DNA from 2 places in the Chromobacterium sp. LK11 genome. Region 1 is predicted to be linked to the other one. Evidence: riboswitches for the same ligand, from Rfam matches in the RefSeq annotation. Region 1 holds a riboswitch; the other holds the start of a gene.
The links. Region 1 has a riboswitch for glycine ahead of VK98_RS01180 (trimeric intracellular cation channel family protein). Riboswitches for the same ligand answer to the same signal wherever they lie in the genome.
Positions count from the first base shown of each region.

Region 2: another riboswitch for glycine. It lies ahead of gcvT (glycine cleavage system aminomethyltransferase GcvT); the one in region 1 lies ahead of VK98_RS01180 (trimeric intracellular cation channel family protein).

Region 1 covers NZ_LDUR01000002.1:75,011-83,152, forward strand. Annotated here, with positions in the region: gene VK98_RS01175 (aminoglycoside 6-adenylyltransferase) at 15-860, opposite strand; gene VK98_RS01180 (trimeric intracellular cation channel family protein) at 1,218-1,952, opposite strand; glycine riboswitch at 2,009-2,191, opposite strand; glycine riboswitch at 2,193-2,279, opposite strand; gene VK98_RS01185 (DUF3141 domain-containing protein) at 2,416-4,956, opposite strand; gene purU (formyltetrahydrofolate deformylase) at 5,196-6,062, opposite strand; gene VK98_RS01195 (sarcosine oxidase subunit beta family protein) at 6,295-7,548, shown strand; gene VK98_RS01200 (sarcosine oxidase subunit delta) at 7,560-7,856, shown strand; gene VK98_RS01205 (sarcosine oxidase subunit alpha family protein) at 7,853-8,142, shown strand, end outside.
Region 2 covers NZ_LDUR01000027.1:73,918-82,059, reverse strand. Annotated here, with positions in the region: gene VK98_RS16045 (M15 family metallopeptidase) at 1-142, shown strand, start outside; gene VK98_RS16040 (dihydroxyacetone kinase family protein) at 186-1,868, opposite strand; glycine riboswitch at 2,114-2,205, shown strand; glycine riboswitch at 2,220-2,316, shown strand; gene gcvT (glycine cleavage system aminomethyltransferase GcvT) at 2,358-3,446, shown strand; gene gcvH (glycine cleavage system protein GcvH) at 3,519-3,905, shown strand; gene gcvP (aminomethyl-transferring glycine dehydrogenase) at 4,029-6,881, shown strand; gene VK98_RS16015 (EAL domain-containing protein) at 7,057-8,142, shown strand, end outside.

The sequences.
Region 1 (8,142 bases):
GCGCCACCGTTGGTTTAGGACGAGGAGCGGATCAAATCACGAATGCCGGCCTCCACCGCCTCCGGGTAGTCGAAGCCGGCGCGGGCGGCCACTTCGCGCGCCGCTTGGCTGTATAGCCGCAGGGTGGCGTGGAAGGCGCGTTCGGCGTCGGCGGCGTCGAAGCGGCCAAACACCTGATGCAGCGCCTGCCAGTGTTCCGGCTCGGCCCAGTGTTGCAGCCGGGCGCCGATATGCCAGCAGTCCGCCGCCGCGCCGGGGCGGCTGTAGGCGTGCCATTCCAGCATTTCCAGCAGCAGTTCCTTCATGGTCCAGTCGCGGTGTTTGACGACAAACAGCTCGCCGCGCACCAGGTATTTGGGGATGTGAAAGGCCTCGAACCAGAATTCCTCCACTCGCTCGCGGAACCGCTCAGCGTTGGGCAGCGCCGGTGCGGCGGGGCGGCCTTGCGGCGCGGGCAGGCCTTGGGTCACGCCGGTTTTGTCCAGCAGCACGCGGTAGCCGCGCTGGTACAGCGGGTCCAGCCCAAGCTCGCGCATGGCTTGCAGCCGGGCGGGGCCGGCCAGGGTGAAGTCGATTTTGACGCCGTCGGCGTAGATGGACAGGCGGGTGGGCCAGGCCTGGCCTTCGCCCAGGCGCAGCACGGTGAGCAGGGGGCCGATGTCGCGCAGCCAGCCGTCGTCCGCGGCCAGCGCAGCCGGGTCCGGGCTGATGATTTCCAAATCCAGATCGGAATGGATGTCGACGCTGCCGTCGTCGCGGGCAAAGGAGCCGGAGAGGATCAGCGCGTCCACGTCCGGGCGGCTGTGCGCCCAGGCGGTGGCGCTTTGCAAACGATGGTTTTGCGGGGCAAGGCTCAACATGCGGGGTGCTTTCGGCGGGGGCGGGTTCGGGTAGGCCGCCGCCGGGCCGGAAAGTTCCGGCAGGCGGGGCCTGCCGGTTTAGAGCCGCTCACAAAACCGCGCAGCGTGCCTGAGCCAAGGCGCGCCGACGCAGGCAGTACCCGTAGTACGACCAGGAGGCGCAACGCAGGATCAGGGGTGTTGTTAGCGGGTCTTAGAACGTGTTTACGATCTCGCGAGCTAAGGCGAGACAAGGCGAAAACCGCTGAGAAAGCGGAATGTACAAGTGGTACATGAGCATTTCGAAGCAGTTTTCAACGCCCTTTTCTATCCATCCTGCCGACGCGCAGCAGATCGTAAACGGGTTCTTAGCCGCGCTTAATGCAGATCGTGCCGATACATGAACACCGGCAGCCGCCATTCGCGCCAGATGGCGGCCAGGCGGATGGTGAGGCCGACGGCGAAGCTGGCCAGCACGTTGAGGTCATGCGGCACGCCCAGTTTGATCAGGCCCAGGTAGAGCAGGGCCACGGCGAAGGAGACGCTGGCGTACAGCTCCTGGCGGAACACCACCGGCACGCGGTTGCACAGCACGTCGCGCAGGATGCCGCCGGCGATGCCGGTGATCATGCCGGCCATCACCACCACCACTGGGTGGTAGTCCATGGACTGGGCCACGCCGCAGCCTATGATGGTGAAGGCGATCAGGCCCAGCGCGTCCAGCACCAGGAAGACGCGGCTGAGGCGTTTCATGTAGCGGGCCACGAACACGGCGGCCAGGCCGCCGGCGATGACGAGGCCGACGTATTCCGGGTGCTGGGTCCAGCCTATCGGGTAGCGGCCCAGCACGATGTCGCGCACGGTGCCGCCGCCCAGGGCGGTGAGGAAGGCGATGACGGTAACGCCGAAGATGTCCATATTGCGGCGGCCGGCCGCGAGCGCGCCGGTCATCGCTTCCGCGGTGATGGCGATCAGATAGATCAGGGTAAGCATGTAGTTGCAGTGGTCAAACAGGCTGGCGCCGAGATGAGCGGCGAAGCCGGGTGGGAAAATGGGTTGGCAATGGGCGGGCCATGCCAGGTGGCGCGCAGCCTGGGCGAGAGTTTCGAACATGGGCATTCCTTGAGCATGGCCGACGGGCCGCGCATGGGCGCGACGCTGCCGGCATTGCCTCTCCCCTTGTCCTTTTACCTGAGAGTTAGATGACGGGCGCGGCCGGTGTGCGGGCCTTGCCGGATGTCACTTGCCCCTTCGGTGGGCGGCTAAGGGCCGGTCGCATAATCTGACGCGCTGTTGCTGAAGCGTAGCAGATGATGAACGAGCGCTTAGGGCCTCTCTCCAATCGGCTGGTATCCATGGGCTGCGGTACTGTTGCCTGAGCGATTATGGGAGTTTGCGTCTTCGGCGGGGGCGCATGCCCCTCTCTCCCGCAGCAGGCAAGGATATTAGCGTTTGCTGTATTGTTCAGTCAACGACTGTATACATGGGGCGAGGCAAAAATGTTGCAGTGCGATATCGACACAAAAACGCCCGGACGGCGGTTTGGCTGTCCGGGCGTTTTTGCGCTGCTTGATGCTTAGTTGCTAGGCGTTTTGGGCTTGGTCGCGCCGTTGCCGGCGGCGGGTTTGCCCGTGGCCGGGGTTTTGGCTGCGGGGGCCTTGGCCACGCTGGCTTTGGGTGCGGCCGCTTTGGCGGTTTTGGCCGCCGCGGGCTTGCTTGGGGCCGGTTTGGCCGCCGCCGGTTTGCCGCTGGCTGGTTTGGCGGCCGGCGAGGGTTTGGCGGCGGCGCTGGGCTTGCCGGCGGTGGTCTTGGCCGGGGCTTTGGCGGCCGGTTTGCGCGGGGTCGCCGCTTTCTTGGCCGGCGCGCTGGCCTGGGCGGCGGGGACCGCGGCAGGAGCGGCTGCGGCTGTCGCTATTGCCGGCTCGGCGGGCGGCAGGATGGCCGGGGCCGCCGGCGCGCGGGTGTCCAGTTGCAGCGCGTGGGCCACTTGGTCCAGCCGCTGCTGCTGTTCCGGCGCGATATTGCCGCTCAGCGCCAGCAGCTCGTGCGCCAGCTGCCAGGCCTGGCGGCGGCGGTGTTCTTCCGGTAGCAGCTTGGGCAGGCCGGCCAGCGCGCGCGCCTCGTCCAGCCGCACCAGGAAGACCTGTTTGCGGGCGACTTCCTTCAGCTGCATCAGGGTCATCGGATGTTCGTGGCGGATGTCGTGCATGATGCGGCGGATGGCGTTGAACGGGCGCTCGTCTATGATGCCGCGGCCAATCGCCACATAGGTGAGCAGACGCACGAAGCCGTCGGCCAGGGTGCCGCTTTCATAGGCGGGGTCCAGCACTTGGCGCTTGAGTTGCAGCCTTTCCTGCTTGTCCCAGCTGTCGCTGCGGGCGGCGCGCGCCTCGCGCGCGGGCTGGACGCCCACAACGGAGGCCAGCCACGGGGATTCGTAGACGGCCTTGAAGCAGTGTTCGGTGGCGGCGTCGCGCAGATCGCGGCAGCGGTCCAGGCTTTGGGCGATCCAGCCGGACCATTGTTCTTGCAGCTTCCACAGCGGGTTGTCCGCGCTCACCGGCTGGCGATGGGCGCGCACGTATTCGGCGGCGGGCTTGAGCCAGCTGAGCCAGGGGTTGAACGGGGAGATCAGCGTGCGTTCCAGCCGCGCCGGGTTGAGCTGGCGTTGGCATTGGGCGCCGGCTTCGCTGCTGACGGCCTGCAGCGCCGGGGAGATGAAGCGGTTGTAGATGCCCTGGTTGATTTCGGAGACGCGGCGCACCACTTCGAAAGCGCGCTCGTCCGCGCGGCCGTCGTCCAGCGCCAGGATGTCGGCCACTTCGCGCGCTTCGAAACGGATGATGTAGCGGCCCTTGATGTATTCCTGTCCCGGGGTGCCGGGGGCCACGTCTTCGATGACGGCTTCGTACAGGCCGGGGGCCAGCACGTCGATCAGGTCCAGCGCGCTGGCGAATTCGCTGTGTTCGCGGTTGGCGATGCCGGCGGAAACGAAGATGCCGAGGTGGCCCACTTTATTGTGCAGGCAGTAGATGATGGTTTGTTCGTTGTCGCGGATGTCGTCCGCGTTGTCGTACAGGTCCGGTATCCAGTTCAGCGCCTGTTGCGGCGGGGTGATGTTGTCGCCCCAGGAGGCGAACACGATGATGGGGGAGCGGATGTTGCGCATGTCCACGCGGTGCTGGTCGCTGCTGACGATCTTGCCTTCCACCAGGTGGTTGCCGACGAACAGCTGCTGGGAGATCCATTCCATTTCCTGCTTGTTCAACAGGTAGTGACCGCCCCACCAGCGTTCGAAGCCCAGGAAGCGTTCGCGCTCGGTGTCCACCTTGGCGTACAGATTGTAGGGCTTCTTCCACAGGGTGTTGGCCGGGTCCAGCTTTTCAAAGTTGTTGACTAGGTGGGCGCCGTCGAACTTGCCGTGGCCCAGGTCGCCGGCCAGCGAGGCGGTCCAGGTGCCGCCCAGCATGCCGCCGGAGTAGCGCATCGGGTTTTTGCCGGTGACGCCGGCCCAGTAGGACAGCGGGGTGCCGGCCAGCAGGATGGGGCCGAACAGTTCCGGCGCCACCGAGGCGATCATGGCTACGGCCCAGCCGCCCTGACAGTTGCCGATGACGAAGGGCTTGCCGTCGCTGTCCGGGTGCAGTTCGTTGACCTTGCTGAGGAAGACGTATTCGGCGCGGCTGACGCTTTCTATGGTCTGGCTGGGCACCGGCTGGGGGAAGAACATGATGAAGTAGCAGGGGTGGCCCTGTTGCAGCGCGATGCCGATCTCGCTGTCCATCTTGAAGCCGCCGATGCCGGGGCCGTGGCCGGCGCGCGGGTCTATTACCACGAAGGGGCGCAGCGCCGGATTGGTGGCCGGGCAGCCGGCCGGGGGCAGGATGGCGGCCAGCGCGTAGTTGGCCGGGTCCGGCAGGCTGCGGCCGTCCAGGATGATCTTGTAGTCGAACACCAATACCGGCGGTTTGCCGCTTTGCACGTGTTTCAGGTAGTCCGCGCCGCGGTCATGCAGCACGTCCCAGTAGAGGATGCTGCGCTCGCAGGCGTCGCGCCAGTAGTCGGCGACAGGGTTGGAGGAGAAAAGCTTGGACCAGACGGCTGTTTGCGACCACATACGGCACCTCATGGTTGGTATGACGGATAACTGTCTACTGTACCCTGCTTTTGTTGCATTGCAATAGACAAAGTTCCTGTCAGAGCCTGTTCACGTCCCCGCGAGCAAGAGCGAGACAAGGCGTTGCGGCTGAGAAAGCGCGATGTACCCGTGGTACATGAGCATTTCGAAGGGGCACCCACCGTATCACGCCTGACGACGCGCGGCGGATCGTGGACAGTCGCTTGGCCGCTCAAGTGTCAGCGTAATACCACAGTGCGCCGCTCGGTGATGAAGACGCGCCGCTCCAGATGGCAGCGCACCGCGCGCGCCAGCGCCTGGCATTCCATGTCCCGGCCGGCGGCCTGCAATTGCTCCGGGCTGTAGGCGTGGTCCACCCGTTCCACCACTTGTTCGATGATCGGGCCTTCGTCCAGATCGTCGGTGATGTAGTGGGCGGTGGCGCCTATCAGCTTGACGCCGCGCTCGTGCGCCTGCTGATACGGCCGCGCGCCCTTGAAGCCCGGCAGGAAGGAGTGGTGGATGTTGATGGCGCGGCCGGCCAGCCTGGCGGCCGCGGCGCTGGACAGCACCTGCATGTAGCGGGCCAGCACCAGCAGCTCCGCGCGGCAGTCTTCCATCAACGCCAGCAGCGCGGCCTCCTGTTGCGGCTTGTTGTCCGCGCTGACCGGCAGGTGATGGAAGGGCAGGCCGTAAGCCGCGGCGATGGGGGCGAGGTCGCGGTGGTTGGAGACGATGGCGGCCACCGTCATGTCCAGATCGCCCATCTTCTGGCGGTAGAGCAGGTCGTTCAGGCAGTGATCCAGCCGGGACACCATGATCAGCACCCGCGCGCGCTGGCGCCGGTCGTGCAGCTGCCATTGCAGGTCGCGGTAGTGGCCGCCCATCCGCGCCATGCCCTCGTTCAACCGTTCCGGGGCAAAGTCCGGAAGCTGCGGGTGGAATACGCAGCGCACGAAGAAGCGCTGACTGCGGGCGTCGTCGAACACCGCCAGCTCGTCGATATAGCAGCCTTGCTGTTCCAGCAGCGCGGAGAAGCCGGCCACCTGGCCGGAGGCGCTGCGGCAGGCGAAGCTGAGCACATAGGAGGGGAGGTCTGCGTTCATGGGCGTTTCCTTGTGATGGGCGGCATGGCGTCCCAATCTAGATGCGGCCCTGCTCGCGCGCTGTTCACGATGCGTCCGCTTTGCGTGGATTTCGGACATCGCGGTGTCGTCTGCGGGCAAGAGCCCGTCCTTTTCAGCCAAATGCGCCGGCCGCGCCGCGTTGAGAATGAGGCTTCCTTCAACCCCGATATCACCGGCGCGGGCCCATGGCGGCCCGGCAGCGGGAGCTCAGATGGCAAACCGATACTCGCTGTGGAGCCTGATCCGGCACGGACTCAGCCACCATCAGGGCTGGCAGCCGGCCTGGCGCAGTCCGCAGCCTGAAAAAAACTACGAGGTGATCATCGTCGGCGGCGGCGGGCACGGCCTGGCCACCGCCTATTACCTGGCCCGCGTGCACGGCATCCGCAAGGTGGCGGTGCTGGAAAAAGGCTATCTGGGCGGCGGCAACACCGCGCGCAACACCACCATCATCCGTTCCAACTATCTGTGGGACGAATCCGCGCTGCTGTACGAGCACGCGCTCAAGCTGTGGGAGGGGCTGTCCCAGGAGCTGAACTTCAATGTGATGTTCAGCCAGCGCGGGGTGATGAACCTGGGCCACAGCCTGCAGGACATGCGCGACATCGAGCGCCGGGTCAACGCCAACCTGCTTAACGGCGTGGACGCCGAGCTGCTGTCGCCGCGGGAGATCAAGGAGCGGGTGCCCTTGATCGCCACCGGCGGACACGCCCGCTACCCGATCCTGGGCGCCAGCTATCAGCCGCGCGGCGGGGTGGCGCGCCATGACGCGGTGGCCTGGGGCTTCGCCCGCGCCGCCAGCGAGCTGGGCGTGGACATCATCGAGGAATGCGAGGTCACCGGCCTGTTGATCGAGGACGGCCGGGTGCGCGGGGTGCAAACCGGGCGCGGCGAGATCCGCGCCGACAAGGTGGGCTGCGTGGCCGCCGGCAACAGCGCCGTGCTGGCGCGGATGGCCGGCTTGCGGCTGCCGCTGGAGAGCCACCCCCTGCAGGCTTTCGTTTCCGAATCGCTGAAACCCTGCCTGGACACGGTGGTGATGTCCGGCGCGGTGCACGGCTACATCAGCCAGTCGGACAAGGGCGAACTGGTGATAGGCGCCGGCATAGACAGCTATCTGGGCTATGGCCAGCGCGGCAGCCCGCATGTGATCGAACACACGGCGGCGGCCATCATCGAGCTGTTTCCCTCTTTTTCGCGGGTGAGGATGAATCGGCAGTGGGGCGGCATCGTCGATGTGTCGCCGGACGCCTGTCCCATCATCGGCAAGACCCGGATCAAGGGCCTGTATTTCAACTGCGGCTGGGGCACCGGCGGTTTCAAGGCCACGCCCGGTTCCGGCCACGTGTTCGCCCACACCATCGCCAATGACCAGCCGCACCCGTTGAACGCGGCTTTTGCGCTGGAGCGCTTCGCCTCCGGCCGCTTGATAGACGAGCACGGCGCCGCCGCCGTGGCCCATTGAGGGGGAGGCTTATGCTGCTGATTCACTGCCCGCACTGCGGGGAGGCGCGGGAGGAGGAGGAGTTCGCCTACGCCGGGGAGGCCTTCATCGTCCGCCCGGCGGCGCCGGAGCAGGTGGACGACGAGACCTGGGGCGATTATCTGTTTGGCCGCAAGAACCCGCGCGGCTGGCATTGGGAGCAATGGCAGCACGCCGCCGGCTGCCGCAAGGTGTTCGCCGTCCGGCGCCACACCGTCAGTTACGAGATCGCCGGCAGCTGGACGCTGGCCGAGGGCAAGGCCCGCTATCGGCAGGAGGATCAGGCGTGAGCGGCTATCGCATCCATCGCCCCGGCGAGCGCATCGACCGCAATCGGCCGCTGGCCTTTAACTTCGACCGCGCGGCCTATCACGGCTTCGCCGGCGACACCCTGGCCTCGGCGCTGCTGGCCAACGGCGTGCGGCTGCTGGGCCGCAGCTTCAAATACGGCAGGCCGCGCGGCATCGTCGGCTTCGGCGCGGAGGAGCCCAACGCGCTGGTCCAGTTGGAGAGCGGAGCCTTGAGCACGCCGGACCTCAAGGCCACCCAGGTGGAGCTGTACCAGGGCTTGCAGGC
Region 2 (8,142 bases), on a different contig from region 1:
CGTCTTGTTCAATCTGATGAAGCAGGCCGGTTTCAGCAATTACGCCGAGGAATGGTGGCATTACGATCTGGGCGACTGCCTGTGGGGCCAGGCGCTGGGCGTGGACTGGATCTATCCGTCGATGGAGGCCGAGCCGGCCTGATCGAGATGGCCGCCGCGCCGGCGCGGCGGCCCATCGTCAAGCCTTAGCCTGCCAGCGCCTTCAGCCAGACCAGCGCGGCGCTGGCGCCCGCGTCGGGCACGCCCAGCGCCCGCTCGCCCAGATAGCTGGCCCGGCCCAGGCGCGGGCGCATGGCGGCGGTGGCGGCGCAACCGCGCTCGGCCGCCTCCAGCGCCGAGCGCCAGGCCGAGGCGGGGTCCTGGCCGGCGTCCAGCGCAGAGGCGAAGGCGTCGGCGGCCGGGGACAAGGCGTCCAGCATGGTGCGGTCGCCCAGCTGAGCGCCGCCCAGTTCCGCGATGGCGGCGACGCCGTCCTGGAAGGCGGCGGCCCAGTCGCGCGGGCCGGGAGCGCTCGCCGCGTCCAAGCGCCGAGCCGCGCGCAGCAAGGCGGTGGAGTAGAACGGGCCGGAGCTGCCGGCAATGGCCTGGCGCAAGGCCTGGCCGACCGCGCGCAGCGCCGTGGCGGGCTCGCTCCAGGCGCTGTCCGGCAAGGCCCGGATCGCCGCCGCGCCGCGCTGCATGCTGACGCCCAGATCGCCGTCGCCGGCGGCGCCGTCGAGCTCGGTCAGCAGGGCTTCGGCGGCGTCCAGCGCGTCGGCCGCGGCCCAAGCCGCGGCGCGCAGCCTGGGGTCGGCCTTGGCGGAGGAGGGGGCCGTTTCGGCGCGCGGCGGCGCCGGCCGCAGCTGGCGTTGCGCCGGCAGGCGGCCGGAGCCGGGCCAGGCCGGAGCCTGGGTGGCTTGATCCAGCCAGCTGAGGCGCTGCTCGTCCAGCGCCAGCAGCGACAGCGAGCAGCCGGGCATTTCCAGCGCGGTCATGAAATTGCCGCTCCACAGCCGTTCCACTCGCAAGCCGCGCTGCCGCGCCGAGGCCAGCGCGCTGCGCGCCACGATGGCCAGCTCCATCGGCGGGGTGCCGCCCAGGCCGTTGACCAGCATCGCCACCCGCTGGCCGGGCCGCCAATCCCTATCCTGGACAATGGCGTCTAGCAGCGTCGCGCACAAGGCGTCGGCGGATTGGCGCGGCGCGCGGCGCACGCCGGCTTCGCCGTGGATGCCCAGGCCCAGCTCGATTTCGTCCTCGTCCAGTTGAAAGCCGGGGCGGCCTGTGGCCGGCACCGTGCAGGCGCCCAGCGCTACGCCCATGGTGGCCACCTGTTCCGCCGCCCGTCGCGCGGCGGCTGCGACTTCGGCGAGGCCGGCGCCGGCGGCGGCCGCCGCGCCGGCGATCTTGTGCACCAGCACCGTGCCGGCGATGCCGCGGCGGCGCGCCGGCTCCACGGTGTCGCGCAGCGCCACGTCGTCGGCCACCACCACGCTGTCGACGGCGATGCCCTCGGCGCGGGCCAGCTCCGCCGCCAGGCCGAAATTCAGCCGGTCGCCGGTGTAATTCTTGATGATCAGCAACACGCCCCGGGGGCCGGCGACGGCGCGGATCGCCGCCAGCACGGTGTCTACGCTGGGCGAGGTGAACACATCGCCCACCGCGGCGGCGTCCAGCATGCCGTGGCCGATATAGCCGGCGTGGGCCGGCTCGTGGCCGCTGCCGCCGCCGGAGATCAGCGCCACCTTGTCGCGCAGGCCGCCGGCCGGCAGGTCCGCCCGCAGCAAGACGTTTTCCTCTTCCAGCAGCGCCAGGCCGGGCAGGGTGTCGGCCAGACCTTCCAGCATCTCCCGCGCCACATGGCGCGGATCGTTGATCAGTTTTCGCATCGCGGCTTCCTTTCCATATCGGATAGAGATCGTGCTTGGTCAAGACGGATGTCATCTTACGATCAGCGCCGGCCGGACGGGGAGTTTGTCGATGGGATGATCGATAAAGAAGCAAAATATGTTCGTAATCGCTCTGAAACGAAGCAATGTCAGTTCAATGTTTTGCGGTTTCGAATATTTCAAGTCTTTGTTTAAGTTGAAGATAAACACGGCTTGCCAAGCCCCGGCCCAGCAACCATAATCTGGCTCGTCATGCAGGAGAGAGTGGCCGCCCGCGCCACCGCCGAAGGCGCAAGCGCACCCGCAATCGCTCAGGCAAAAGGACTGCATCATCGGACTGGCCGCAGCCAGTTCGCCGAATCTGGAGAGCGGCATCCGCGGATGCCCACCGAAGGGGCTAACGGCCGCAAGGCCGGAAAATCTCAGGTGCAGGGACAGAGGGGTGTAGGGAATAGAGCAACACTACACGCTTTTGCTAAGGACGCACCGATGACGGCCCCGAAACGCACCCCCCTGTTTGACTCCCACATCGCCGCCGGCGCCAAGATGGTCGATTTCGCCGGCTGGGAAATGCCCATTCACTACGGCTCCCAGCTCAAGGAACATGAAATCGTGCGCAGCGACGCCGGCATGTTCGACGTTTCCCACATGACGGTGCTGGACATCAGCGGCCCGGACGCCAAGGTCTGGCTGCAGCGCCTGATCGCCAACGACGTGGCCAAGCTAGGCTTCGAAGGCAAGGCGCTGTATTCCGGCATGCTCACCCCCGACGGCACCGTGGTGGACGATCTGATCGTCTACCTGACTTCCTACGGCTACCGCATGGTGGTCAACGCCGGCACCACCGACAAAGACCTGGCCTGGATGGAAGGGCGCAAGGCGGACTTCGACGTGGACATCAAAGTGCGCCGCGATCTGTCCATCCTGGCGGTGCAAGGCCCGCAAGCCATCGCCAAGGTCTGTGCGGTCAAGCCCGAGCTCGCCTCCGTCATCCAGGCCTTGAAGCCGTTCCAGGGCCAGCCCGTCGGCGACTGGTTCTACGCCCGCACCGGCTACACCGGCGAGGACGGCCTGGAAGTGATGCTGCCCGGCCTTGAGGCCGCGGCCTTCTTCCAGCAATTGCAGGCCGCCGGCGTCGCCCCCATCGGTTTGGGCGCGCGCGACACCCTGCGCCTGGAGGCCGGCATGAATCTTTACGGCCACGACATGGACGAAACCGTGTCTCCGCTGGAAGCCGGCATGGGCTGGACCATAGCCTGGGAGCCGGCCGAGCGCGACTTCATCGGCCGCAAGGCGCTGGAGGCGCAGAAAGCCGCCGGCGTGAAGAGCAAGCAGGTGGGCTTGGTGCTGGAAGGGCGCGGCGTGCTGCGCGAAGGCCTGAAGGTGGTGGTGGACGGCGTAGGCGAAGGCGTGATCACCAGCGGCACCTTCTCGCCCACCCTCAAGCACTCCATCGCGATCGCGCGCGTGCCGGCGGGCACCGGCGACAAGGCGCTGGTGGACCTGCGCGGCACCCTGACCGAGGTGCGCGTGGTCAAGATGCCCTTTGTGCGCAACGGCAAGAAAGTTTTCGCCTGAGCCGATTGGCCTGGCAGGCCGCGCGACGCGGCCGGGAATATCGTTAAGACCTGGATTTGACTGGAGACACTCATGAGCAACATCCCCGCCGAACTCAAATACGTTGAAAGCCACGAATGGCTGCGCCTGGAAGCCGACGGCTCCGTGACCGTGGGCATTACCGAGCACGCGCAAGAACTGCTGGGCGACATCGTGTTCGTCGAACTGCCGAAAGTGGGCGCCAAGCTGGCCAAGGAAGAGCAGGCCGGCGTGGTGGAATCGGTGAAGGCCGCTTCCGACATCTACTGTCCGATCGCCGGCGAAGTGCTGGCCGTCAACGAGGAGCTGGAGGCCGCGCCGGACCTGGCCAATAGCGAGCCTTACGGCGCCGGCTGGTTCTTCAAGATCAAGCCGGTCGATCCGGCGGACTTGGACGCCCTGATGGACGCCGCCGCCTACGCCAAGGAAATTGGCGCCTGATGGTGAAAACCGCCTCGCAGCCCTAATCGGCAGCGAGGCGTTTTTTTCGCCCGGATATCCAGCAACACCCGATTGGCCGCGCAAGCCGCGGCGCGGACGGCAAGCATAGAAGGTCCCGTACTCATGTCTCTCTCCGAACTGTTCAACCGCAAAGAATTCCTCTCCCGCCACATCGGCCCGTCCGACGCCGAGCGCGAGCAAATGCTGGCCGCCGTCGGCGTGGCCTCCATCGACGAGCTGGTGGCGCAGACGCTGCCGGCCGACATCCGTCTGAACCGCAAGCTGGAGCTGCCGGACCCGATGCCGGAAGCCGAGGCGCTGGCCGCGCTGAAGGCCGTCGCCGCCAAGAACGTGGTCAACAAATCCTTCATCGGCCAGGGCTACTACCCGGTGCTGACCCCGACGGTAATCCTGCGCAATCTGTTGGAAAATCCGGGCTGGTACACCGCTTACACCCCGTACCAGGCCGAGATCGCCCAGGGCCGTCTCGAAGCCTTGCTGAACTTCCAGCAGATGGTGATCGATCTGACCGGCCTGGAGCTGGCCAACGCCTCCCTGCTGGACGAGGCCACCGCCGCCGCCGAGGCGATGGCGATGGCGCGCCGGGTGTCCAAGGCCAAGTCCGGCCAGTTCTTCGTCGACAGCCGCGTGCTGCCGCAAACCCTGGACGTGATGCGCACCCGCGCCAAGTATTTCGGCTTCGAGCTGGTGCTGGGCCACCCGGAAGAAGCGGGCAAGGGCGAATACTTCGGCGCCTTGTTCCAGTATCCGGGCGAAGCCGGCGACCTGATCGATCTGACCCCGCACATCGCCGCGGTCAAGGCCAAGGGCGCGGTGGCGGTGGTGGCCGCCGACATCATGGCGCTGGTGGCTTTGAAGTCGCCGGGCGAGATGGGCGCGGACGTGGCCATCGGCAACACCCAGCGTTTCGGCGTGCCTATGGGCTTCGGCGGCCCGCACGCCGCCTATTTCGCGTTCAAGGACGAGATGAAGCGCTCGGCGCCGGGCCGCATCATCGGCGTGTCGGTCGACGCCAAGGGCAAGACCGCGCTGCGCATGGCGCTGCAGACCCGCGAGCAGCACATCCGCCGCGAAAAGGCCAACTCCAATATCTGCACCAGCCAGGTGCTGCTGGCCAATATCGCCGGCATGTACGCGGTCTACCACGGCCCGGAAGGCGTCAAGCGCATCGCCGCCCGCATCCACCGGCTGGCCGCCATTTTCGCGTACGCGGTCAAGGCCGCCGGCGGCAAGCTGGTGTTCGACCGCTTCTTCGACACGGTGCAAGTTGACGCGCCCAAGGCCGACGCGGTGTATCAGGCGGCGCTGGCCGCCGGCTACAATCTGCGCCGCGCCGGCGGCAATGTGCTGGGCGTGGCCTTCCACGAGGCGGCCAGCGAGGCCGATCTGGAGCGCCTGATCGAAATCTTCACCGGCAAGAGCGCCGACATCGCCGCGCTGGACGCCGCGGCCGCCGACGCGATCCCGGCCGGCTTGAAGCGCGAATCCGCCTTCATGAGCCATCCGGTGTTCAACACCCACCATAGCGAGCACGAGATGCTGCGCTATATGAAAAAGCTGGAAAGCCGCGACCTGGCGATGAATCATTCGATGATCTCGCTGGGCAGCTGCACGATGAAGTTGAACGCCACCAGCGAAATGATCCCGATCACCTGGCCGGAATTCGCCAATATGCATCCGTTCGCGCCGCGCGAACAGACGGTGGGCTATCTGGAAATGATCGCCGGCCTGGAAACCCAGCTGCGCGCGATCACCGGCTTCGACATCATTTCGATGCAGCCCAACTCCGGCGCCCAGGGCGAATACGCCGGCCTGCTGGCGATCAGCCGCTACCACGAGTCGCGCGGCGACGGCCAGCGCAATATCTGCCTGATTCCGCGCTCCGCCCACGGCACCAACCCGGCCACCGCGCAGATGATGAATATGCAGGTGGTGGTGGTGGACTGCGACGAGGCCGGCAACGTCGACGTCGCCGATCTGAAGGCCAAGGCCGAGCAGCATTCGGCGCAGCTGGCGGCGCTGATGATCACCTATCCGTCCACCCACGGCGTGTTCGAGCAGCCTATCCGCGAAATCTGCGCGATCATCCATCAGCACGGCGGCCAGGTGTATATGGACGGCGCCAACCTCAACGCCCAGGTGGGCTTGTGCCGTCCGGCCGACATCGGCGCCGACGTGTCGCACATGAACCTGCACAAGACCTTCTGCATCCCGCACGGCGGCGGCGGCCCGGGCATGGGGCCGATCGGCCTGAAAGCGCATCTGGCGCCGTTCATCGCCAACCACGTGGTGGCTTCGGTGCCCACCGCCCAGCCGGGCCAGACCGCGGTGTCGGCGGCGCCTTTCGGCTCCGCCTCCATCCTGCCCATTTCCTATATGTACATCGCGATGATGGGCGCGGAAGGCATGAAGCAGGCCACCGAGAACGCGCTGCTGTCCGCCAACTACGTGGCGACGCGGCTGGCCGAGCACTTCCCAGTGTTGTACACCGGCGCCAACGGCCGGGTGGCCCACGAATGCATCATCGACCTGCGCCCGCTCAAGGCCGCCAGCGGCGTGACCGAGGTGGACGTGGCCAAGCGCTTGATGGATTACGGCTTCCACGCGCCGACCATGAGCTTCCCGGTGCCGGGCACGCTGATGATCGAGCCGACCGAATCCGAGCCCAAGGCCGAGCTGGACCGCTTCATCGCGGCGATGGCGGCCATCCGCCAGGAGATCGACCAAGTGCAGAGCGGCGTGTGGCCGGCGGACAACAATCCCTTGTGCAACGCGCCGCACAGCAAGGCGGACATCGCCGGCGATTGGCAGCGCCCGTACAGCCGCGAAACCGGCCTGTTCCCCTTGCCCTATGTGCTGGAAAACAAGTTCTGGCCCAGCGTCAACCGCATCGACGACGTCTATGGCGACCGCAATCTGGTGTGCAGCTGCCCGTCCACCGACAGCTACGCCTGAGCGCGCGGACCCGCGCCAAGCAACCCCGGCCAAGGTCGGGGTTTTTTTACGCCCATGGCTGGCGATCGGGCACTGGAGTTGAGCGGATATACGGCTATCATATTTAATGAAGAATATGACGGCAGTCTGGCTGCCGTTGGTCCGCGAACCCTATTCATAGGAGGCTGCGTTGGTGTTGAACGCGCAGGCTGCGATTGCCGCCCCGGATTTTCAGCTGCTGTTCGAACGGGCTCCCGGCCTGTACTTGGTGCTGGATACCGATTTCAACGTTCTCGCCGCCAGCGATGTTTATCTGCAGGCGACGCTGACTCGGCGCGAGTCCATTCTGGGACGCAATATGTTTGACATCTTTCCGGTCAATCCCGACGAACCGGAAGGCGAGGGCTCGCGCAATCTGCGCATTTCCCTGCAACGGGTGCTGGCCACCGGGCAGGAAGACAGCATGGCCATGCAGAAATACGATATTCCCAGAGAGGACGGCAGTTTTGAAGAGCGCTATTGGAGCCCGACCAACTGGCCGGTGAAGCGTGCAGACGGCAGCGTGGCCTGCATCATCCACAGCGCGCAGGACGTCAGCGAATTTGTGCGGCTAAAACGGAGCCAGCCGCAGCAGAGTCAGCCGGCGGAATGGCGGGCAATGGACGCGGCGGCGCTGGAAGCGGAAATGGTGAACCAGCACGCGCAGATCGCTCGCGCCAACACCGATCTAAAGGAATCCAACAGCGAACTGGCGCGCCTGAATCAGCAGATGCGCGAGCTGGACCAGATGAAAACCCGTTTCTTCGCCAATGTCAGCCATGAGTTGCGCACGCCGCTGACCCTGATCCTGGGGCAGGTCGAACGCTTTCTGTCCGGGCAGGTCGAGCCGGGGGAGAGCCCCAATCTATTGCTGATCCAGCGACAGGCGCGGATGTTGCTGCAGCAGGTCAACGATTTGCTGGACGTGGCCAAGCTGGACGCCGGGGAGCTGAAGCTGCGCTATGTGCAGCTGGACCTGGCCGAACTGGTGCGCCACGTAGCCTCTTACTTCGGCTCTCTGGCCAGCGACCGGCGCATCGATTACCAAGTGGCTGCGCCGAAAACGGCGTCGGCGCAGGTGGACGCGATCAAGTTGCAGCGAGTCTTGCTGAACCTGCTGTCCAACGCCTTCAAGTTTACCCCGGACGGCGGCCATATCCAGATCGCGCTGGAGCTGCGGGGGGCGCAAGCCGGCATCCGGGTGCAGGACAACGGGCCGGGCGTGCCGGCCGAGATGCGCGAC